DNA from 4 places in the Azospirillum sp. NS33 genome. Region 2 is predicted to be linked to each of the others. Evidence: predicted binding sites of a transcription regulator. Region 2 holds the regulator's gene; each other region holds the start of a gene.
What was found. The regulator PhoB, encoded in region 2, activates phosphate uptake and scavenging genes when phosphate is short. The targets are predictions, from matches to a motif close to TNTCATAAAACTGTCA.
Positions count from the first base shown of each region.

Region 1: a site for PhoB is predicted at 4,816-4,831, ahead of AC6H2I_RS26550 (PhoX family protein). Genes of this name have one in related genera too.
Region 3: a site for PhoB is predicted at 3,979-3,994, ahead of AC6H2I_RS12895 (CYTH and CHAD domain-containing protein). Genes of this name have one in related genera too.
Region 4: a site for PhoB is predicted at 4,368-4,383, ahead of AC6H2I_RS23785 (diacylglycerol/lipid kinase family protein). Genes of this name have one in related genera too.

Region 1 is NZ_BAAKJB010000042.1:41,526-47,440, forward strand. Features, by position in the region: gene AC6H2I_RS26540 (outer membrane protein) at 1-478, opposite strand, end outside; gene AC6H2I_RS26545 (alkaline phosphatase D family protein) at 745-2,517, shown strand; gene AC6H2I_RS26550 (PhoX family protein) at 2,630-4,672, opposite strand; gene AC6H2I_RS26555 (outer membrane protein) at 4,936-5,610, shown strand; gene gspG (type II secretion system major pseudopilin GspG) at 5,615-5,915, shown strand, end outside.
Region 2 is NZ_BAAKJB010000001.1:281,883-287,797, reverse strand. Features, by position in the region: gene pstA (phosphate ABC transporter permease PstA) at 1-1,249, shown strand, start outside; gene pstB (phosphate ABC transporter ATP-binding protein PstB) at 1,291-2,070, shown strand; gene phoU (phosphate signaling complex protein PhoU) at 2,172-2,897, shown strand; gene phoB (phosphate regulon transcriptional regulator PhoB) at 2,941-3,645, shown strand; gene AC6H2I_RS01290 (hypothetical protein) at 3,750-4,007, opposite strand; gene AC6H2I_RS01285 (DsrE family protein) at 4,020-4,460, opposite strand; gene AC6H2I_RS01280 (HesA/MoeB/ThiF family protein) at 4,483-5,271, opposite strand; gene AC6H2I_RS01275 (hypothetical protein) at 5,346-5,915, opposite strand, start outside.
Region 3 is NZ_BAAKJB010000012.1:120,951-126,865, reverse strand. Features, by position in the region: gene AC6H2I_RS12915 (Rieske 2Fe-2S domain-containing protein) at 1-851, shown strand, start outside; gene AC6H2I_RS12910 (glutamine synthetase family protein) at 947-2,410, shown strand; gene AC6H2I_RS12905 (5-carboxymethyl-2-hydroxymuconate Delta-isomerase) at 2,435-2,797, shown strand; gene AC6H2I_RS12900 (class I SAM-dependent methyltransferase) at 2,856-3,926, shown strand; gene AC6H2I_RS12895 (CYTH and CHAD domain-containing protein) at 4,118-5,725, shown strand; gene AC6H2I_RS12890 (nucleotide-binding protein) at 5,738-5,915, shown strand, end outside.
Region 4 is NZ_BAAKJB010000033.1:21,344-27,258, reverse strand. Features, by position in the region: gene lpxK (tetraacyldisaccharide 4'-kinase) at 1-824, opposite strand, end outside; gene AC6H2I_RS23800 (3-deoxy-D-manno-octulosonic acid transferase) at 821-2,107, opposite strand; gene AC6H2I_RS23795 (glycosyltransferase family 4 protein) at 2,417-3,430, opposite strand; gene AC6H2I_RS23790 (UDP-2,3-diacylglucosamine diphosphatase) at 3,427-4,212, opposite strand; gene AC6H2I_RS23785 (diacylglycerol/lipid kinase family protein) at 4,417-5,397, shown strand; gene uvrA (excinuclease ABC subunit UvrA) at 5,542-5,915, opposite strand, start outside.

The DNA of each region.
Region 1 (5,915 bases), on a different contig from region 2:
CGGCGGCGCCCACATAGGGCCGCACGGGAAAATCCACCGGCAGCTCGTAGGCGACGCCCACCAGCCCGGTCAGCACCGAGGCGTCGGCCGACGCCGTGCCGGCGTTGCCGAGCGAGTCGGCGGCGGTGGACTGGTAGTCGAGGCCGAAGCGGTGGTCGACGGTGACGTCGACCCGCAGCCCGTTGGCGAAGGCGTAGCCGACGCCGGCGCCCAGCAGCGCGCCGCCGTCGAGGTCGCCACCCAGCCCATCCGCCGCCGGGTCGAGCCAGTTGCCGCCGTCGAGGCCGCCCGGCAGGGCGGCCCCGAGGTCGGCGCGGACGAAGAAGCCGGCGTCGGCGGCGCGGGCGGTGGTCGGCGTGAGCACCGCGGCCGCACCGACCAGGGTGGCGACCAGGGTGGCGACCAGGGTGGCGACCAGGGTGGCGGCGAGGGGGGGGAGCGAGACGGCGCCGGCGGCGGCGATCCTGGCGATGGGCACGATGGCTGGCTCCTCGAGGCGCGGCCGCGTCGGACCGGGCGTTGCGGCATTCGTCATCCTGGGATAGAGGCGAATCATTGCAAATTGTTGATGATACGATGTCCTTTTATTGAACTGCCGTGTTTTTTCATTGCATTGCCCGAGCGCAACACTCGAATTTATTCAAGAAACCTTCATTTCCCTTCGGCCATGCGGTGTGCTGTTCATGGCGCGATCGGGAGTCCGGAAATGACTGGGAGTGCCCGGGAACGTCTTGGAGTGCGATGATGGCGCAGGATTCTGACAGTGTGACGGCGGCCGCGCAGAGCGGGGTCCGGGTGGACCGCCGCTCGGTCATCCGGACGGCCTTGGCGACCGGCGCGGTGGGCCTGGCGGGCGTGGTCGGCCCCAACGACGCGGACGCCCGGGTGATCCGCTCCGTCCGCTTCAGCCACGGGGTGGCGAGCGGCGATCCGACGGCGACCTCCGTCGTCCTGTGGACCCGCGTCCTCAACGAGGCGGGCGTGGACCTGGCGGTGGAATGGGCGGTCTCGACCACCGCCGACATGGCCAGCATCGTGCGCACCGGCGCGGTCGAGGCGCGGGCCAGCCGCGACTTCACCGCCAAGGTGGACGTCACCGGCCTGACCCCGGGCCGGACCTACCACTACCGCTTCGCCTTCCGCGACGCCGTCTCGCCGGTCGGCGTCACCCGCACCCTGCCGGTCGGTGCCACCGCGGGCGCCACCTTCGCGGTGTTCTCCTGCGCCAACTACGAGCGCGGCTACTTCAACGTCTACGCCGAGGTGGCCAAGCGCGACGACCTGACCGCGGTGATCCATCTCGGCGACTACATCTACGAGTACGGCCCCGGCGGCTACGGCCCGACCCCGGCGGAACAGCTCGGCCTGGTCGCGCCGGTGCGCAGCGCCTCCCTGCTGCCGCAGAAGGAGTGTACGACGCTGGCCGACTACCGCCTGCGCTACGCCACCTACCGCAGCGATCCCGCCCTGCAGGAGCTGCACCGCAAGAATCCCTGGATCGTCGTCTGGGACGACCACGAATCGGCCAATGATTCCTGGCACAGCGGCGCCGAGAACCACGACGCGGACAGCGAGGGCGCCTGGGCCGACCGGGTCGCCGCGGCGGTCCAGGCCTACCACGAGTGGCTGCCGATCCGCGACCGCGTCGACGGCAATCTGCTGAAGATCTGGCGCTCCTTCGACTTCGGCGACCTCGCCCGGCTGGTGATGGTCGACACCCGGCTGATCGCCCGCGACCAGCAGCTCGCGGCCCAGCCCTACATCGGCAACTGGACGGCGGCGTTGCAGGGCGGCGGCTACCCCTACGACACCCTGGCGAACGGCCAGACGCGCACCCTGCTGGGCGCGGAGCAGCAGGCCTTCATGGCCGAGCAGATGACCTCCGCCCCCCAGACCTGGCAGCTGCTGGGCAACCAGGTGCTGGTGCACTACGAGGCCGCCGTCGACATCGCCGGCTCGCCGCGCCTCACCGAGGCCCAGCGCACCCAGCTCATCGGGCTGCTGGACCAGCTGTTCCCCGGCCAGGGGTCGACCATCGTCCAGCTCGGCGCGGCCGGGCTTCCGCTGCCCGACACCTCGGACTGGTGGATCGGCTACCCCACCGCCCGCGACGCCCTGTTCCAGGTCCTCGCCGCCTCGGCCAACCCGGTGGTGCTGAGCGGCGACACCCACAACGCCTGGGCGGTCAACCTGCGCGCCCCCACCGCCGCGGGTTTCGTCAACGTCGGCGTGGAGCTGGCGACCCCGGCGGTCAGCTCGCCCGGCTACGAGGAGACGGTCCCGGTCATCGCGCCGGCCACCGCGGTCGGCCTGATCACCGACGCCACCCAGCTCCTGGACCAGATGGTCTACGCCAACACCCACCAGCGTGGCTGGATGGTGCTCGACGTCACCCACGAGCGCATCCGCAACGAGTGGTACATGGTGAGCACCGTGTTCTCGGAGACCTACACGGTCACCCTCGACCGGGTGGTCGAGGTGCCGCGCGGCGCCAAGACGATCGCCACCGTCGCCTGAGCCGCCGGGCCGCGGCCCGGAACGAACGCGGCGCGCCACCCGGCCGGGTGGCGCGCCGTTCTCGTCCGGCCGGCGGGCGTCCCTGCGGACGGCCCGGCGGACGGGCGCAGCGTCAGCTGCCGATGCGGCCGCCGTCGGTGCGGCGCACGGCGACCACGGCCGGGGCCGGGTGGGTGCCGGTCGGCCAGGTGCTGGTGCGCACGGCCTCGGCGGTGCGGTCGACGATGGTGCCGTCCTCGCCCGGGTGCTGAATGGCGCAGAAGAAGGTGCTGTCGTCCGGCGACAGCAGCGGACCGCAGATCTCCGCGCCCTTCGGGCCGACCAGGAAGCGCTTGACCGTGCGCGGGAAGGCCCCGGTGGTCGGCGTCACCACGACCTGGTCGTTGCAGTCCGGGGTGGCCGAGCTGGTGCCGTCGGTGGCGATGAACAGATTGCCGGTGGTGTCGAAGGCGATGTTGTCGGGCGAGCCGAAGGCGTCGCCCTGGAAGGTCGGCACGCCGGCCAGCGAGACGTTGATGTTGGCGCCGGCCGGGGCGTCGGGATCGCCGGCCAGCAGGAAGATCGACCAGGTGAAGGTGGTCGCCGCGTGGTCCCGGCCGCCCTCGACGATCTCGATGATGTGGCCGGCGGCGTTGCTGGCGCGCGGGTTGGCGGCGTCGGCGTCGGCGGCGGTGCGGCGGGTGTTGTTGGTGCACACCACATAGACGCGCCCGTCGCCGCGGAAGGTGGCGTCGCGCGGCGCCTCGATGTCCTCGGGCCGGTCCATCGCCGTGGCGCCCAGCAGGTCGGCCGCCTCGCGGGCCCGGATCACCACGTCGGCCTGGTTGCGGAAGGTCCCCGGCGACACCGCCTCCAGCGCCGCGTGGGTCATCGCCATCCACTGGCCGGTGCCGTCGTCGTTGAACCTGGCGACGTAGAGCACGCCGTCGTCCAGCAGCGAGCCGTTGGCGGTGCGGTCGGCGCGGTTCATCGCCTGGTTGGAGACGAACTTGTAGACGTACTCGAACCGCTCGTCGTCGCCGCTGTAGACGGTGACGCGGTCGGCGGCGTTGAGCACGGACTGCGCGGCCTCGTGCTTGAAACGGCCGAGCGCGGTGCGCTTCTTCGGGGTGGCGGTCGGGTCGTAGGGGTCGACCTCGACCACCCAGCCGAAGCGGAACGGCTCCTTGGCGCCGGCCGCGGTCGACAGGTCGAAGCGCTGGTCGTAGAGCTCCCAGAACAGGGTGAAGTCGGTGGCGTTGGCCACCGTCGCCGCGCTGTTGAAGAACGGGAACGGCTTGTGCAGCGCCAGCAGCGTCGGGTCGGTCAGGCCGGCCAGGTTGTTGAAGTAGCCGTCGAAGTTCTCCTCGGCGCTGAGATAGGTGCCCCACGGGGTGAGGCCGCCCGAACAGTTGGCGAAGGTGCCGAGGATGACGGTGCCGGTGGGGTCGCCGGGGGTCTGCATCAGCGTGTCGCCGCGCGCCGGGCCGGTGATCTCGATGGCGGTCGTCGCGGTGACGCGGCGGTTGTAGGCGGAGTTGACGTTGGGCACCCAGCGGCCGTCGACCATGTTGATCTCGACCACGGAGACGCCCAGCGCCTCCATCATCGCCTCGACCTGGTTGCGGGTCGGCAGGCCGTTGGCGACGGAATCGTCGCGGCCGCCGAGGATCGGGAAGTCGGGGAACTGGTTGGCGCCCACCGAGTACTCGTGGTTCACGCACATCAGGTAGCTGGTGTGCGGGAAGCGGCCGCCCAGCGTCGCCGGGGCGCCGTAGGGCAGCGGGAACAGCGCCACCATGTCGTTGTTGAAGCCGAACCGCTTGGCCTGGTCGGCGCCGGTCTGGTTGTGGATGTCGAAGCCGCCCACGCCGGGAAACAGCGCGTCGCCCCAGCGGATCACCACGTGCGCGGCGTAGCCCGGCGGCACGGTGATGGTGTCGGCCTTGGTCTTGGCCAGCGCCTGGAACGTCAGCGCCGCGGCCGCCTCGGCCTCGCCGGCACCGCCCAGCAGCAGGCCCGGCACCGCGGCGGCGGCGGCGGCCAGCGCCCCGCCCCGGAGAATCGCGCGGCGCGCCAGGTGGCGCTGCATCACGTTCTCGAAGGTGTTCTCCTCACGGATGCCGCGGGCGGCCAGATCGGCGCGCGCGTTGTGCTCGATGTCGTAGAGCTTCATGCAACAACCCTCCCTTGCGCGGACCGGCCCTGCGGTCGCGAATCGTCTGAATCCATGCAGGTGTGCCTGAATGGTTTGTAAATAATATGACAGCATTGTTAAATTGCTGGCGTGGTGGAACTTCTAGAATTACTTCATCCGTCCGTCATAAATTTGTAAGTGGGAGTGTCCTAAAAGCTCAGGGATTTTGCCGTCCGGAGCGACGGCGCCGAACGGGTGGTTCCGGCGCCCGTCGGGAAATTCGATCAATGAAGGAATGGATCATGAAGACATTTCCCGATCGGGTCGTGCTGGGCCTCGCGGCGCTCGGCGCCCTGGTCGCCATGGCGGAGGGTGCGGCGGCGCAGGGCCTCTACCTGCGCGCCGACGTCGGTGCCTCGTTCGGCCGCGATCTCGACGGCTCGGTGGCCAGCGGCACCGGCTTCGAGGGCGACGCCGGCGAGTCGTTCCTGGTCGAGGCGGGCGTCGGGTACCAGATCACCCGGAGCCTGCGCACCGACCTGACGCTCGGCTACCGGCCCGGCTTCGCCATCGACTCCAACGAGACCTTCGGCGGCACCGCGCTGACGGCCGACGCCGACGTCACGAGCTGGGCGCTGATGGCCAACCTCTACTACGACATCGACACCGGCACGGCCTTCACCCCCTACGTCGGCGGCGGGCTGGGCGTCGCCATCAACGACGTCGACGACATCGAATACGCCTACGGCGCCGGCCGCATCCGCGAGGAGGGCGACAGCAAGACCAACGTCGCCTGGTCGCTGCAGGCCGGCGTGGCCTACGCCATGTCCGACAGCGCCGTCATCGACCTCGGCTACCGCTACATCGACCTCGGCGAGTTCGAGACCGGCGGGTCGTCCACGGTCGGCACCGTGGCGACCACCGACGGCGAGCTGCGGGCGCACGAGGTGAAAATTGGCCTGCGCTACCGGTTCTGAGTCCGTGGGGCGGGCGGCGCGGTCGGCGCGGCCGGGACGGCCGTCCCCGGCCCGCGCCGGCTTCACTTTGCTGGAGCTGCTGGTGGTGCTCGCCGTGCTGGGCCTGCTGGCGGTGGTGGCGACGCCGCAGGTGCTGAAATACCTGGGCGCCGCCAAGCGCGAAACCGCGCGGGTGCAGGTGCAGAACCTGGGCACCGCGCTGGACCTCTACCGGTTCGAGACCGGCCGCTATCCGACCACCGGCGAAGGGCTCCAGGCGCTGGTGTCGGCGCCGCCGGGCGTGGCGCGCTGGGCCGGCCCCTACA
Region 2 (5,915 bases):
TCGGTTGCGCGCCCGTTACGCTGCGGAGCAGCGGTTCAAGGTTTACGGCGTGGCGGCGGTCGCCATGGCGGCGATCATGCTGGTGGTGCTGCTCGGCTCCATCGTCTCCAAGGGGTACAGCGCCTTCTGGCAGACCCAGGTCCGTCTGGAGATCAGCTTCGACCCGGCGGAGATCGACCCCGAGGGCACCCGCGACCCCGCCGTGATCGGCCGCGCGAACACCATGAAGCTGGTCCGCGACGCCCTGTCGGCCCAGTTCCCGGAGATCACCGGCCGCTCGGAGCGTCGCGCCCTGTCCGACGTGATGTCGTCGGGCGCCCCGTACACGCTGACCAACATGCTGCTGGAGAACCCCGACCTGATCGGGACGACGCAGACGGTGTGGCTGAACGCGTCGGACGACGTGGACCAGTTCGTCAAGGGCTTCATCCCCCGCGACGTGCCGGAGTCCCAGCGGCGCGTCAGCGACCTGCAGATCACCGCCCTCGACCGCCTGGCGGCGCAGGGCGCGGTGGAGCGCAACTTCAACACCACGCTGTTCACCGCCGGCGACTCCCGCGAGCCGGAACAGGCGGGCATCTGGGGCGCCATGGTCGGCTCGCTGCTGACGCTGGCGGTCACGCTCGGCCTGTCGGTGCCGATCGGCGTCGCCGCGGCGATCTACCTGGAGGAGTTCGCGCCGAAGAACCGGTGGACCGACATCATCGAGGTCAACATCAACAACCTCGCCGCGGTGCCGTCCATCGTCTTCGGTCTGTTGGGCCTGGCGGTGTTCCTCAACTTCTTCGGCATGCCGCGCTCGGCCCCGGTGGTCGGCGGCGTGGTGCTGGCGCTGATGACCCTGCCGACCATCATCATCGCCGGGCGCGCCGCGCTGAAGGCGGTGCCGCCGTCGATCCGCGAGGCCGCCCTCGGCGTCGGCGCGTCGCGCCTGCAGACGGTGCTGCACCATGTGCTGCCGCTGGCGATGCCGGGGGTGCTGACCGGCACCATCATCGGCATGGCCCAGGCGCTCGGTGAGACCGCGCCGCTGCTGATGATCGGCATGGTCGCCTTCATCGTCGACATCCCCGGCGGCTTCACCGACAGCGCGACGGTCCTGCCCGTCCAGATCTTCATGTGGGCCGACAGCCCGGAACGGGCCTTCGTCGAACGCACGTCGGCGGCGATCATGGTCCTTCTCGGCTTCCTCATCGCCATGAACGCCGTGGCGATCGTCCTGCGCAAACGCTTCGAGAGGCGGTGGTAATCATGAACATCCAGACGAACGTCCAGGCGAGCCCGGCCAAGATGGCGGCGAACGCCGCTCCGGCGGGCACCAAGATGGTGGCCCGCGACGTCAAGGTCTATTACGGGGCGAAGCAGGCGCTCAAAGGGATCAACATCGAGATCCTGGAACACCGGGTGCTGGCGCTGATCGGTCCGTCGGGCTGCGGCAAATCCACCTTCCTGCGCTGCCTCAACCGGATGAACGACACCATCGACAACTGCCGGGTCGAAGGGCTGATCGCGATCGACGGGGAGGACGTCTACGGCAAGAAGGTCGACGCGGTGCAGCTGCGCGCCCGGGTCGGCATGGTGTTCCAGAAGCCGAATCCGTTCCCCAAGTCGATCTACGACAACATCTCCTACGGCCCGAAGATCCACGGCCTGGCCACCCACCGCGACGAGATGGACGAGGTGGTGCAGACGTCGCTGCAGCGCGCCGGCCTGTGGAACGAGGTGAAGGACCGCCTGAAGGAGCCGGGCACCGGCCTGTCCGGCGGCCAGCAGCAGCGCCTGTGCATCGCCCGCGCGATCGCCGTCAGCCCCGAGGTGATCCTGATGGACGAGCCCTGCTCGGCCCTCGACCCGATCGCCACGGCGCACATCGAGGAGCTGATCGACGAGCTCCGCGAGAACTACACGATCGTCATCGTCACCCACAACATGCAGCAGGCGGCGCGCGTCTCGCAGAAGACGGCGTTCTTCCACCTGGGCGACATGGTGGAGTGCGACGACACCGAGGAGATCTTCACCAACCCGCGCGACGAGCGCACCCAGGGCTACATCACCGGCCGCTACGGCTGAGCGCGGCCGGCGGGCCGCCGGGACGGGGGCGGAAGACACGGCCGCCGGCAGACAAGGCGGCGGGCACGGCCGCCGCCCGGCGGCCGTTGGGGGGAAATGCCATGACCAACGAGCACATCGTCCGCTCCTTCGCCCAGGAGCTGCAACGCCTGTCAAATCTGGTGACCCAGATGGGCGGGGTTGCCGAGGCGCAGGTCGGCGCCGCGGTGAAGGCCGTGTCCCGGCGCGACGTCGGGCTGGCGGCCCAGGTGATGCAGACGGACCTGCGCCTCGACGAGTACGAGCGCGACATCGACGGCGAGGCGATCCGCCTGCTGGCGTTGCGCCAGCCGATGGCGCAGGACCTGCGGGAGATCGTCTCGGCGCTGAAGATCGCCGCGGATCTGGAGCGCATCGGCGACTACGCGGCCAACATCGCCAAGCGCTCCCTGGCGCTGGCCCAGGTTCCGGTGGTGCGCCCGGCGGCGGCCATCCCGCGCATGGGGCGGTTGGTCGAGGAGATCATGAAGGACGTGCTCGACGCCTACATCGAGCGCGACGTGGAGAAGGCGATCGCCGCCTGGCAGCGCGACGAGGAGCTGGACGACCTCTACACCAGCCTGTTCCGTGAGGTTCTCACCTACATGATGGAGGATCCGCGCAACATCACGCCGTGCGCGCATCTGCTGTTCATGGCGAAGAACCTGGAGCGGATCGGCGACCACGCCACCAACGTGGCGGAAACCATCCACTTCCTGGTGGTGGGGGAGGCCCTGATGATGGAACGGCCCAAGAACGACGCGAGCAGTTTCGCGGTCGTGACGCCGGAAGAGGCGGACGATGCTTGAGCAGACGCGGGCGCTGGACGGGCGCCGACACAGTGGGGGAGTCATGAACTCGGCGTTGAAGCCGCTGGTCCTCGTCGTCGAGGACGAAGCCGACATCGTCACTCTGCTGAAGTACAACCTGGAAAAGGAAGGCTTTCGCGCGATCTCCGCCGCCGATGGGGAAGAAGCCCTGCTGCTGGCCAACGAACAGACGCCGCACATCGTGCTGCTGGACTGGATGCTGCCGCTGATGTCGGGGCTCGAAGTGTGCCGGCAGATGCGCCGCAACCCCAAGACCCGGGACATCCCGATCATCATGCTGACGGCGCGCGGCGAGGAGGCGGATCGGGTGCGCGGCCTCAACTCAGGTGCCGACGACTACATCGCCAAGCCGTTCTCCCCGACCGAACTGGTGGCCCGCATGCGCGCCGTGCTGCGCCGCGCCGCGCCGGGTCTGGCCGAGGAGACCTTGCGCTTCGGCGACGTCATGATGGATCTGGCGGCCCACCGGGTGCGCCGCAACAACCGCGACGTCCACCTCGGCCCGACCGAGTTCCGGCTGCTGCGCCACTTCATGCAGCACCCCGGCCGCGTCTTCTCGCGTGAGCAGCTTCTCGACGTGGTGTGGGGCCACGACGTCTACGTCGAGCCGCGCACCGTCGACGTCCACATCCGCCGCCTGCGCAAGGCCCTGAACGAAGAGACCGAAGCGGACCTCATCCGCACCGTCCGCTCCGCCGGCTACGCCCTCGACATGAAGTCGACCTGAGCGCCGCTCGGCGCGCCGGTGCCGCCGGGGACACCGCCTCCGTCTTCGGACCGCCCGTTTGCCGCTGGACCCTGCCGGGTTTGCCGCTGGACCCTGCCGGGGCGTCACGCCAGCCGTGACACCGCGTCGCGCAGCACGGCGATCTTCGTCGCGAAGCGGGCGGCGTCGTCCTCGGCGATCCAGCCGATCATGATGGTGAGGGCGTGCGCCACGGCGCCGGCGAACGCCGGCCCCCGGGCGCGGGTCTCGGCGACCAGCCGGGCGAGGCCGGGCTGGTCGGCGGGGTGATCCATGGCGGCCGCGGCCACCGCCTCGAACCGGTTGGCGGCGTGGAGCACGGCGACGTCGGCGGCATCCGGCATGGTCGGCCTCCCTCAGACGAACAGGGTGGCGCCGCCGGGGGTGACCTCGTTCAGGAAGGTCACCACCCCGCCGCGCTGGACCGGGACGTCCTCGCGCAGGCGGGCGCGGTCGGCCGGCAGGCCCAGCGCCTTGAGCCCCATTTCGCAGGCCATCACCGACACCCCCAGCGCGACGCAGGCGTCCAGCAACTCCTCGAAGGTGGCGAGCCCCTGCTTGGCGAAGTAGCGGTCGCGCTCCAGCGGGCGGCTGCCGTCGTCGGCGGCGTCGAGATCGTGCCAGCCGAGAACGCCGGGCTCGTGCTCGTGCACAAGGGCCCGGAGGGCCCGCCCGGTGAAGAACAGGGTCACCCGGCGGTTGGTGGCGGCGGCGGCGCTGGCCATCACCAGCGCGTAGTGCACCCGGTCGAAACCGCCGGAAAACACCACGATCGACAGGCTGTCGGGTCCTTGCATCCCAGGCCTCCGCGGGGCGGCGTCAGTGGATGGACAGGTCGGTGATGGTGGGGTGCCGGCCGCACAGCGGGCACTCCGGATCGGGTTTCACGGCGATGCGGTGATAGCCGGCGTTGAGGGCGTCCACCATCAGGAGGCTGCCCGACAGGCTCTCGCCGATGCCCAGCAGCTCCTTCAGCACCTCGGTCGCCTGCAGGCTGCCCACCAGCCCGGCCAGAGCCCCCAGCACGCCGCCTTCCGAACAGGACGGCACCATGCCCGGCGGCGGCGGCTCGCGGAACACGCAGCGGTAGCAGGGGTGCGCACCGCCGAGATGCGCCTTGAACGTCGAGACCTGGCCGTCGAACCGCAGCATGGCCGCCGACACCAGCGGCCGCCCGGCGAAATAGCAGGCGTCGTTGAGCAGGAAGCGGGTCGCGAAGTTGTCCGACCCGTCGGCCACCAGGTCGTAGCGCCCGATCAGATCCAGCGCGTTGTCGCGCGTCAGCCGCGCCTGGTGGGCCTCCACCCGCACGTCGGGGGTGAGGGCGGCGATGCGCGCGGCGGCGCTCTCCACCTTGGGCCGGCCCAGCGATGCGGCGTCGTGGATGACCTGGCGCTGCAGGTTCGACAGGTCGACGACATCGTCGTCGATCACGCCGATGGTGCCGACGCCGGCGGCGGCGAGGTACAGCAGCAGCGGCGAGCCCAGCCCGCCCGCGCCCACCACCAGGACTCGCGACCGCAGCAGCGTCGCCTGCCCGGTGCCGCCGACCTCGGGCAGGATGATGTGGCGCGCGTACCGGTGGAGTTGGGTGTCCGTGAAATCCATGGCGCGGAGCATAGCGCAGGTCGCTGGGCGTGCCTACGGTTTCGCGGCCCACCCACTGGGGGCGGGCCCGACCCTCACGCCAGCGCGAACGTCATCTTGTAGGGCTGGCCGCTGCCGGTGGTGCCGTTGGCCTCCTCGGCGGCCCACTGCTGCAGGCGCGCCTCGCGCTCGCGCAGGATGCGGTCCATGGGCCGCTCCTCGGCCGCCGGCGTCTCCACGTCCGCCGATTTCGGCACGAAGGTCATGCGGAAGGGGATCTCCTGTCCGCCGGTGTCCTTCGGCGGGACCAGGATCACCTCGTACTGGCCGGGCTCCAGCTTGTGCGTCGTCTTCTTCAGGAAGTCGTTGTCTTCGCCGGGCTTCATGGTGTCGCCCGCCGCGACCACCTTGCCGTCCTTGCCCATGATGGCCCAGCGGCTGTAGGGCAGGGTGAAGTCGATGTTGAAGTCGCCGCCCTGGACGACGTTCAGACTGTGCTTCTGCACCCCGGGGTCGCTGCCGACGACGTCGCGCGCCGTCCCCGTCAGGGTCGCCCCCGACGCCAGCACCATCGCCGTGGACCGCTGCGACACCTCCAGCTCGTATTTGCGCCCGTTCACGCCGCGCATCTGCTGCTGGACGACCGCGGTGTAGGTGCCGGCCTC
Region 3 (5,915 bases), on a different contig from region 2:
CCTTCAAGGGCCTGTGGGAGTGCAACTGGCTGCAGGCGCTGGAGGTCGGCATCGACCCGGCGCACGCCTCGTTCCTCCACCGCTTCCTCATGGACGAGGACCCCAAGGACAGCTACGGCAAGCAGTTCCGCGACACCGCCGCCGACACCGAGCTGCCGATGACCAAGGTGCTGCGGGAGTTCCCGCGGCCCGAGCTGAAGGTCGAGGAGACGGACTGGGGCCTGCGCATCATCGCGCTGCGCGACCTCGCCAACGGCAGCAGCCACGTGCGGGTCACCAACCAGGTCTTCCCCTGCGCCATCACCATCCCGATGTCCAACGAGATGACCATCACCCAGTGGCACGTGCCGGTCGATGACGAGCGCTGCTACTGGTACGCCATGTTCACCAGCTTCACCCGGCCGGTGGACAAGGAGACCATGCGGGCGCAGCGCCTGAAGGAGCACACGCTGCCGGACTACGCGCCGGTGCGCAACCGCGCCAACAACTACGGCCACGACCCGCGCGAGCAGGAGACGCTGACCTACACCGGCATGGGGCTGGACATCAACGTCCACGACCAGTGGGCGTGCGAGTCCATGGGCCCGATCCAGGACCGCACGACCGAGCATCTGGCGACCTCCGACGCCGCCATCGTCCGCTACCGCCGCATGCTGCGCGCCGCCATCGCCACCGTGGCCAACGGCGGCGATGGCGGCGGCCTGCCGCTGCGCCCCGACGCGGCCGCCGCGGCGGCCATCAAGGGGCCGGTGTCGGTGGACGCCATCGCCCCGACCGCGGCGTGGCACGATTCGTGGCTGGCGCGCGACGCGGCGCGCCGCGCGGCCTGCCCGTGGGACGCCGCCCTGTGACGGGGCGGTCGCCCGCCGGGCACAGACCACCGCGCATCTGAACCGACCCGCCGGGGCGTCCGCCGCCCCGGCCACTGACCCGCGAGAGGGACGCCATGGCAAGGGATACCGGAAACTACGGACGGTCGGGTTTCGTCGCACGCCACGCCCTGTGGACGGACGCCGCCCATGCCGCGGCGGAGGCGGCGCTGACGACCGTCGAGGACCAGGGGCTGGAGGTCGTGCGGATCTCCTTCGTCGACCAGCACGGCGTGCTGCGCGGCAAGACGGTGATGGCCGACGCGCTGGCCGCGACCTTCCGCAGCGGCGTCACCGTCACCTCCACCCTGCTGCTCAAGGACACCTCCCACCGCACCGTGTTCCCGGTGTGGCAGGACGACGCCGGCTTCGGCGCCGGCGAGATGACCGGGGCCGGCGACCTGCTGATGGTGCCCGACCCGACCACCTTCCGGGTGCTGCCGTGGTCGCCCCAGAGCGGCTGGCTGCTGGCCGACCTCTACCACCTGGACGGCCGGCCGGTGGCGCTGTCCACCCGCACCATCCTGCGCGACGCCCTGGCCCGGCTCGAGGCCAGCGGCCGGCGCTTCGTCGCCGGGCTGGAGGTGGAGTTCCACGTGCTGCGGGTGACCGACCCGCGCCTCGGCATGGCCGACGCCGGCCAGCCCGAGGCGCCGCCCGAGACGGAGCTGATCTCCCACGGCTACCAGTACCTGACCGAGGACCGCTTCGACCAGCTGGAGGAGGTCTTCACCCTGGTGCGCCGCAACGGCCTGGGGCTCGGCCTGCCGCTGCGCTCGCTGGAGGCGGAGTTCGGGCCCAGCCAGTGCGAGGTGACCTTCGACCCCGCCGACGGCATGACCCAGGCCGACAACATGGTGCTGTTCCGCTCCATGGTGAAGCAGGTGTGCCGGCGCGCCGGGCTGCACGCCACCTTCATGTGCCGGCCGCGCTTCCCCGATTCCATGGCCAGCGGCTGGCACCTCCACCAGTCCCTGGTGGACGCCGCCAGCGGCGCCAACCTGTTCATGCCCGAGGAGGGGCAGGCGATCTCGCCGCTGGGCGGGCAGTGGATCGCCGGAATCCTCGCCCACGCCCGCGAGAGCTGCATCCTGTCGACGCCGACCATCAACGGCTACAAGCGCTACCGCCCCTTCACCCTGGCCCCGGACCGCATCCAGTGGGGCCGCGACAACCGTGGCGCCATGATCCGCTGCCTGGCCGGGCCCGGCGACGGCGGCAGCCGCATCGAGAACCGCATCGGCGAGCCCGCGGCCAACCCCTACCTCTACCTGGCCTCGCAGGTGCTGAGCGGACTCGACGGCGTCGCGCGCGGCCTGGAGCCGCCGGCGCCGGTCGACCGGCCCTACGACAGCGACGCCGCGGTGCTGCCGCGCAGCCTGGTCGAGGCGCTCGACGCGTTCCGCGGCGGCTCCTTCTACCGCCGGGCGCTGGGCGACACCTTCGTCGACTACCTCGCCACCATCAAGCAGGCGGAGTGGCAGCGCTACCTCACCACGGTGTCGGAATGGGAGGAGCGCGAGTACTTTTCGCTGTTCTGACCCATTCCAGCGGAGCGCCGAGCCATGCCCCATTTCGTCATCGAGTACGCCCGCCCCGTGGAGTCCGTCGCCGACATGGCCGCGGTCATGGAGGCGGTGCACGAGGCCGGCGCCGGCAGCGGCGTCATGGACCCGGCCGACATCAAGATCCGCGCCGCCGCGTTCGACCACTACCGCCTGCCGCGGCCGGAGGAGACGTTCCTGCACGTCACCGCCTTCCTGCTGGAGGGGCGCAGCGACGCCCAGAAGGAGCATCTGGCGGTGCGCCTGCGCAGCGCCCTCGCCGGCCTGCTGCCGACGGTGACCAGCGTCAGCGTCGACATCCGCGACATGAACCCCGTGGCCTACAAGAAGCGCCTGCTGCCGTCGGACCCGCCGGCCTCCTGAGGACGGCAATTCCGCCCACCCCCTGGGACTCGGCCGCCGGGCCACCATCTTGCTGTGCATGAGTGACGGCACTTGGCTCGGCCCGGCCGGGCGGCTCGCCTACACCGCCGGGCAGGCGGCGCGGGTGGCGTGGTTCTTCGGGCAATACGCGCTGGCGGCGCGGCTGAGCGGGCCGGCGGTGCCGCGGGAACGGCGGCCGCCGGATCTCGCCGTCCCCGATCGCCGCGCCATCCTGGCGGCCCTGCGCGGGCTGATGGCCCGCGACCTCGCCCACATCGCCGCCGGCCACTACCGCATGCCCCACGACCTGGTGCCGGCGCCGCGCCGCGTGCTCGCCGCCGCCGCCGCCTTCTTCGCCGACCTGCCGGCGGTGAGCCGGCGGCGCCAGGCGCGGGTCGGCGCCGAGGTGCGCCGGACACCGCCCCCGGGTTCGGAGCGGCTGCCCGCCTACTACCGCCAGAACTTCCATTTCCAGACCGACGGCTACCTGTCCGCGGACAGCGCGCGGCTCTACGACCACCAGGTGGAGGTGCTGTTCGGCGGCGGCGCCGATGCCATGCGCCGCCAGGCCCTGGTGCCCATCCATGTCCATTTGAGGGACCGCCGCCAGGCCGCCTGCCGGCTGCTCGACGTCGCCGCCGGGACCGGCCGCTTCCTCACCTTCGTGAAGGACAACCATCCCCGCCTGGAGGCCGTGGCGCTGGACCTCTCCCACGCCTATCTGGCCGAGGCGCGCCGCCGCCTGGCGCCGTGGGCGCGCAGCACCCGCACGGTCCAGGCGCTGGCCGAGGCCATGCCGCTGCCGGACGCCAGCCAGGACGTGGTGACCTGCATCTACCTGTTCCACGAGCTGCCGCGCCGGGTGCGGCCGCGGGTCGCCGCGGAGATCGCCCGGGTCCTCAAGCCGGACGGGATCGCCGTGTTCGTGGACAGCCTGCAGGCCGGTGACGACCCCGCCATGGACGGGCTGCTGCGGCTCTTCCCGGTGGCCTTCCACGAGCCGTACTTCGCCGACTACGCCGCGACCGACCTGCCGGCGCTGTTCGCCGGTGCCGGTCTTGCCGTCCGGTCGTGTGAGCTGGCGTTCCTTTCGAAAGTGATGGTTCTTGCGAAATCCGGTTCTTCGTGATCGTATCGGGCGGAGGCGCAATCGGCGCCAAGCACGAAGGCTGTCATATAGTTGTCATATTACTGTAATATTGTTGTCGCCGGCGCTCGCCCCGGGTGCCGACGGGTGGCGGACCATGGAACCTTTGGCGGGCCGGCCGCATTGCCCTTCCCGCGATCCATCCGACACCAGGGCGCCAAGCGGAACCGACGATGACCGACACCCCCGAGTCCAACCGTGAGACCGAGCTCAAGCTGAGCGTCCGCCCCCAGGATCTGGAGGCGCTGCGCCGCGCCCCGGTGCTGAAGGGCCGCGGCCGCGGCCGCGCCGTCACCAAGGCCCTGGAGAGCGTCTACTTCGACACGCCCGAGCGCGCCCTGTCGGCGCGCGGGGCGACGCTGCGGGTGCGCCGGCAGGGCGACGCCTACATCCAGACCGTGAAGTCGTCGCCGTCGTCGGAGTCGGGCCTGACCCGCGGCGAATGGGAGGCCGCGGTGGACGGGCCGTCCTTCGACCTCGCCAAGGTGGTGGACGCCGAGGCGCTGGCCCTGCTGGACGGCGTCGAGGCCGCGGCGTTGGCGCCGGTGTTCGAGACCCACATCCAGCGCAACGTCCGGGTGCTCACCGGCTTCGGGGTGGCCGGCGCCACCATCGAGGTGGCGATCGACCAGGGTGAGATCCGGCTGCCCGACGGCGCCACCCTGGCGGTGTCGGAGCTGGAGCTGGAGCTGAAGGGTGGCGACAGCGCCGCCCTGTTCGAGCTGGCGGCCGACCTCGCCAAGGTCGCGCCGCTGCGCCTGGAGACCCGCACCAAGGCGGCGCGCGGCTTCGCCCTGGCCGACGGCACCGCCGACGGGCCGGTGAAGGCGGAGAAGGTGGCGCTGGACGCCGAGGACACGGTGGAGACGGCGCTGGCCCGCATCGTGCGGAGCTGCCTGACCCACGCGGCGGTGAACGAGGCCTGCACGCTGGCCGGCGACGACCCCGAGGGTGTGCACCAGATGCGGGTCGGGCTGCGCCGGCTGCGCTCCGCCCTGGCCCTGTTCCGCCCCTTCCTGCCGCCGGACCAGTACGACTGGATGGTGGGCGAGGTGAAGTGGCTGGGCTCGGTGCTCGGCCCGGCGCGCGACTGGGACGTCTTCCTGACCGAGCTGTTCGCCCCGGTGCGCACCGGCTTCGCCGACGCCAACGGCCACGGCAAGCCCCTGCTGGCCGACCTCGACGGGCTGGAGGCGGCGGTGCGGGCGAAGCGCGACGCCGCCTACGCCGGGGTGCGCGAGGCGCTGATGTCGCCGCGCTACGGCGCCTTCCAGCTCGACCTCGCGGCGTGGCTGGAGCGCCAGGGCTGGCGGGCGCAGCCGGTCAGCGAGCAGTCGGCCCGCCTGTTCAAGCCGGTGGCCGAGCTGGCCGGCGAACTGCTGGCCAAGCGCCACCGCAAGGCGCGCAAGGCCGGCCGCGGCTTCGCGCATCTGTCGGTCGACGACCGCCACCAGCTGCGCATCGCCATGAAGAAGTTGCGCTACGCCACCGAGTTCTTCCGCACCCTCTACGACGAGAAGGCGGCCAAGCGCTATGGCGCGGAGCTGTCGGCGTTCCAGGATTCCCTGGGCCACCTCAACGACGTGGCGACGGCGACCCGGCTGATGCACGGCCTGCACGACGACGGCAGCCCGGTGGCCCCGGGCGAGGCCCGCGCGGCCGGGCTGGTGATCGGCTGGCACGCCCGCGGCATCGCCGTGCTGGAGCCCCGGCTCTGCCGCGCCTGGGAGGAATTCGCCGACGCGAAGCCCTTCTGGTCCAAGCCCCCCCACTCCCCGTAACCTGGGCCGACCATGCGCGCAATCCTCGTCGCCAACATCAAGGGCGGGTGTGGCAAGACCACCATCGCCACCCATCTCGCCGCCGCCTACGCCAGGGCCGGGCACGCCACGGCGCTGGCCGACGTCGACCGCCAGCGCTCGTCGCTGGGCTGGGTCGAGCGCCGTCCGCCGGCCGCCAGCGCGCTGGTCG
Region 4 (5,915 bases), on a different contig from region 2:
GCGGCGGCGCGCTCCAGCAGCCGGCCGATCTCGCCCGCCGCGTAGGGATGGTGGTCCGGGAAGGGCACGGCCTCGACGAGATCGGCGCCGAGGTCGCGCAGGGTGGTGAAGAACTTCTCGGGCCGCCCGATGCCGGCGAAGGCGAGGACCGGCCGGCCGGCGAGGTCCGCGGCCTCCCGGTCGGGCGCGAGGCGGGCGTGGAGGACCGGCAGCGCGCCGGCGAGCCCGGCCAGCCCCGCCCGGTCCTCGCCAACCACGACCAGGGCGTCGGCCCGGGCGAGCCCGCGGGCCACCGGCTCGCGCAGGGGGCCGGCGGGCACCAGGCGGCCGTTGCCGAAGCCGACGGAGCCGTCGGCGACCACCAGCGCCAGGTCCTTGTGGAGGTGGGGATTCTGGAAACCGTCGTCCATGACCAGCGCGGCGGCCCCCGCGGCGGCGGCGGCGCGCGCCCCGGCGACGCGGTCGCGGGCCACCCAGGTCGGCGCGTGGGCGGCCAGCAGGAGGGCCTCGTCGCCGACATCCGCGGCGCCGTGGCGGGCGGGGTCGCCCGCCAGCGGTCCCGCCTCGCGGCCGCCGTGGCCGCGGGTCAGCATGTGCGGCATCAGCCCCCGCGCCGCCAGCGCGCCGGCCACGGCGATGGCGACCGGCGTCTTGCCGGCCCCGCCGGCCACCAGGTTGCCGACGCAGAGCACCGGAACCGGCGCCGTCCAAGGGGTCGCGGCGGCGGCGCGCAGCCGCCCGGCCAGGCCGTAGAGGGCGCCGGCCGGCGCCAGCAGGCGGGCGGCGAGACCGGCCGGCCGGTACCAGAACGCCGGGGTTCTCATGGTGCCGCGGTGGCGCCGCCGAGCGGCACCAGCAGGGGGGCCAGCACCGCCAGCGCGCGGTCGACGATGCGGGCGTTCTCTGTGGTCACCCGGGTCGCCCCCGCCACCAGGGCGGCGCGGGCCGCCGGGTCGGTCAGCAGGGCGGCCACCGCGCCGGGCAGCGCGTCGGCGTCGGCGACGGCGCGGGCGCCGCCGGCGTGCTCGAGCCGGTCGGTGATCTCGGCGAAGTTCCACATGTGCGGCCCGTACAGCACGGCGCAGCCGAGCTGGGCCGGCTCGACCGGGTTCTGGCCACCGTGCGGCACGAAGGACCCCCCCATGCACACGGCCGGGGCGACGCGGTAGAGCACGCCCAGCTCGCCCAGCGTGTCGGCGACGTACACCGCGTCGCCGGGGCCGGGCAGGGCGCCGGCGGCGCGGCGGGCCACGGCGAGGCCGCGCGCCGTCACCGCCTCCGCCACGGCGCCGCCGCGGTGGGGGTGGCGCGGCGCGATCACCGTCAGCAGGCCGGGCAGGCGCGCCGCCAGCGCGGTGTGGACGGCGGCGGCGATGTCCTCCTCGCCCTGGTGGGTGCTGGCCATCAGCCACACCGGCCGGCCGGTGACGGCGCTGTTCAGCGCCGCCAGGGCGGTCGGGTCGGCGGGGGGCGGAGCAGCGGAGAATTTCAGGTTGCCGACGCAGGACACCGCCGGCGCGCCCAGCGCCCGCAACCGTCCGGCGTCGGTCTCCGTCTGCGCCAGCGTGATGCGGAACGTCGCCAACAGGCCGGCGGCGAAGCCGGGCAGGCGCTGCCAGCGGGCGAAGGAACGGGCCGACAGGCGGGCGTTGACCAGGGCCGCGGGAATGGCGCGGCGGCGGATGCCGCCCAGCAGGTTCGGCCAGATCTCGGATTCGACCCACAGCACCAGGTCGGGCCGCCAATGGTCGAGGAAGCGGTCGACGGCGCCCGGCAGGTCGACCGGGACGTACTGGTGCAGGGCCCGGGAAGGCAGGCGGTCGGCCATCAGCCGGGCCGAGGAGACGGTGCCCGTGGTCATCAGCACATGGAGGCCGGGCTGCTCGGCCAGCAGCCGCTCGATCAGCACGAGCACCGAATTGGCCTCGCCGACGCTGGCCGCGTGCACCCACACCAGGGGCCCCGCCGGGCGCGGCAGGGCCGGCCGGCCGAGGCGCTCGTCCTGGCGGGCGGGGTCCTCCTTGCCGGCGGCGCGGCGGCGGGCGAGGTACAGGCGGACCGCCGGCCCGGCGATCGACGTCAGGCCGTGGTACAGGAGGTGAAGCATATGCGGTTCAAGAGGTTCTGGATGCACGCGCCGCCAGGCATGCCCAGGGCGGCGCGGACCTTACCACGCCGTCCCCCGGAAACCGAAGCGCCGGGATGCGCGGCGGATGTGGCACGTCCGGTCCGTCGCACGGCGCGACCCGGGCGTCGCCAACCCGTCGGCCAGGGGCCGGCGCGGCGGTCGTGGACCGGGACCGAGTCGTGGACACCGACCCGCCGCGTGTCGGCCACGGCCCGCGCCGGACGGCGCGGTCCCGGGAATGCCCCTGATCCTTGAAACCCTGCGGTCTTCCGGGGTCTGGATCGGCATTCAGGTGAAGGGCCGGAGATTGGCCAGGAACTGTTCGGCCGACTTGCGCCAGGAGAAGGTCAGGGCGTATTCGCGGCAGCGCTCGCGCGGCACCGTCAACGCCGTCTCGATGGCGCGCTTGAGGTCGTCGTTGAGGCAGCCGACCGGTGTGCCGTTCAGGACGTCGACCGGACCCGGAACGGGATAGGCGGCGACCGGCACGCCCGAGGCCAGGGCCTCCAGCAGCACCAGGCCGAAGGTGTCGGTGCGCGACGGGAACACGAAGACGTCGGCGGCGGCGTAGTGCTGCGCCAGCTCCACCCCGTGCTTGGCCCCGCACCACACCACGCCCGGGTACTTGGCCTGCAGGTCGGCGCGCGCCGGGCCGTCGCCGACCACCACCTTGGTGCCGGGCAGGCCGGCGATCTTGAGGAACTCCTCCAGGTTCTTCTCCACGGCGACGCGGCCGACGTACATCAGCAGCGGCCGCGGCAGGCCGGCCAGCATGTCCGGGAGGCCCTGGTCGCCGGGGTGGAACAGCTCGGTGTCGACGCCACGGGTCCAGCGCCGGATGTTGGTGAAGCCGCGGGCCCTCAGGTCCTGCTCGATGGACGCGGTGGCCACCATCACCGCCGCCGCCGGCTTGTGGAAGCGGCGCACCACGGCGTAGCTCCACGCCAGCGGCACCGGCACGCGGTCGCGGACGTATTCGGGAAACCGGGTGTGGTAGGCGGTGGTGAAGGGAATCGCGCGCTTCAGGCAGTAGCGCCGGGCGGCGTGGCCTAGCGGCCCCTCGGTGGCGATGTGGATGCAGTCGGGCCGCAGCGCGTCGATCATCGGCGGCAGCCGGCGCCCGGCGCCGAGGGCCAGGCGGATTTCCGGGTAGGTGGGCATCGGCAGGGTGCGGAAGCGGTCGGGGCCGATCACCTCCACCACATGCCCCATCTGCTCCAGCTCGGCGCGCACGGTCGCGATGGTCCGCACGACGCCGTTCACCTGGGGGTGCCAGGCGTCGCTGACGATGAGGATGTTCACGCGGCCGCCTTGACCGAGTCCCGGCGACGCAAGACTTCCGCCCAGTTGATGATTTCCAGCTCGCCGGTTTCGTGCTCGACCAAGGCGGTGCAGGATTCGACCCAATCGCCGTCGTTGCAATAGAGTACGCCTTCCATGTCCCGCATCTCTGCGTTGTGGATGTGTCCGCAGATGATGCCGTCAACCTCGCGTCGCCGCGCCTCCTCGGCCAGAGCCTCTTCGTATTTGCCGATATACTCGACGGCGCTCTTGGCCTTGTGCTTGAGATAGGCGGATACGGACCAGTAGGTAAAGCCCAATTTGCGACGGGCCCAATTCAGGGCGGTGTTGACGTTGAGGAGGACGACGTAGGCCTGGTCGCCGATCAGCGCCAGCCATTTCGCGTATTTCACGACGGCGTCGAACTGGTCGCCGTGGATGATGAGATAGCGGCGGCCGTCGGCGCCGGTGTGGATGGCCTCCTCCATCACCTGGACGCCACCGAACTGCAGGCCCACGTACTCGCGGGCGGCCTCGTCGTGGTTGCCCGGGATGTAGACGACCTGGGTGCCCTTGCGCGCCCGGCGCAGGATCTTCTGGACCACGTCGTTGTGGGCTTGCGGCCAATACCAGCTCTTGCGCAGCCGCCAGCCGTCGACGATGTCGCCGACGAGATAGAGGAAGTCCGATTCGTTGTGCTTGAGGAAGTCGAGCAGCAGGTCGGCCTTGCAGCCCCGCGTTCCCAAGTGGACATCGGAGATCCAAATGCTGCGATATCGTTTCACGCCGGAGATCCCGTCCATAATCCGCACTCCGTCCCTGGTGCGACAAGGGATAGTCAAGTCACAGCCCCTATACATCCAAATGTGGCCCTTGACAATCCTGTCGATAAGGACGAACTAACCCCGTCGTCAATTTGACACATCGCCGTGTCGTAGTAACAGTACAGTATTTTTACTGTCATAATGCGGTAACACTCGCGCGGGCTTGCCCGGGAAGGACCGACGTTGAAGGCTCTCATCTCTGAACCGGCGTCCACGGCGGTCTCCTTGCCGCGCCGCCGCATCCTGGTGATCCACAACCCTGTCGCCGGCGGGCGGCGGACCCGGCGGCTGCGGGTCGCGGTCGAGGCGCTGGCCCAGCGCTACGGGGCCAGCGTGACGGTGCACGCCACGACCGGGCGTGGCGACGCCGAATCGCTGGCGCGCAGCCTGGCCCCGGGAGCCTTCGATGCGGTGGCGGTGGCCGGCGGCGACGGCACCATCAACGAGGCGATCAACGGCCTGGCGGCGCGCGGCGGCGGCGCGGTCGCACCGATTCCCATGGGCGTGGTCGCGCTCGGCACGGCGAACGTCCTGGCCCACGAGCTGGCCTTGCCGCTCGACCCGGTGGCGGCGGCCGGCGTGCTGGCGATGGGCGCCGAGCGCCCGATCCACCTCGGCGTCGCCAACGGCCGCTGCTTCGCCATGATGGCCGGGGTCGGCCTCGACGCCCAGGTGGTGGAGCGCGTGGACTCGGGCGTGAAGCGGCTGATCGGCAAGGGCGCCTACGTGCTGGAGACGCTGGGCCAACTGGCCGCGGACCGGGAGCGGCGCTACCGCGTGACCGTCGACGGGGTGGTCCACGAGGTGGCGTCGGTGATCGTTGCCAACGGCCATTTCTACGGCGGCACCTTCGTGTGCGCGCCGGACGCCTGCCTCAGCGACCCGCGCCTGCACGTCTGCCTGTTCCCCGGCCGGGGGCGCTGGAACGCCTTGCGGTACGTCTGGGGTGTGACGGCGGGGCGCCTCCGGCACTTCCGCGACTACCGGGTGGTGCCGGCCAGCCGGATCGTCATCGAGGGGCCGGACGGCGACGCCGTGCAGGGCGACGGCGACGTCATCGCCCGCGTGCCGGCGGAGATCGCCGTCTCCCCCTGGACCCTCCCGGTCCTGGTGGGGCAGGGCGTGCGGATCACGAACGACAGGACTGAACGATCAGACGCATGACGGGGCCTTCACGCGCCTGATCGTCGTGCCGCGATCCGGTACGGCAGCGGCCTGGGATGGGCCGGTGGCGACGGTGCCCCGGCCCGGCACCGCCGCGACACGATGCCGCCGCGACGGTGCCCGTCGTGCCAAGGCCGGGGAGCCCTACGCCCGCTTCTTCTTTTTGGAGCGGGCCTGCAAATAGGGGGCGAGGTAGCGGCCGGTGTAGCTGCGTTCGACCCGGGCGACGTCCTCGGGGGTGCCGGCCGCGACGATCTCGCCGCCGCCGGTGCCGCCCTCGGGGCCGAGGTCGATGACCCAGTCCGCGGTCTTGATGACCTCGAGGTTGTGCTCGATCACCAGCACCGTGTTGCCCTGGTCGACCAGGGCGTGGAGCACCTCCAGCAGCTTCTCCACGTCGGCGAAGTGCAGGCCGGTGGTCGGCTCGTCGAGGATGTAGAGGGTGCGCCCGGTGGCGCGCCGGCTCAGCTCCTTCGACAGCTTGACCCGCTGCGCCTCGCCGCCCGACAGGGTGGTGG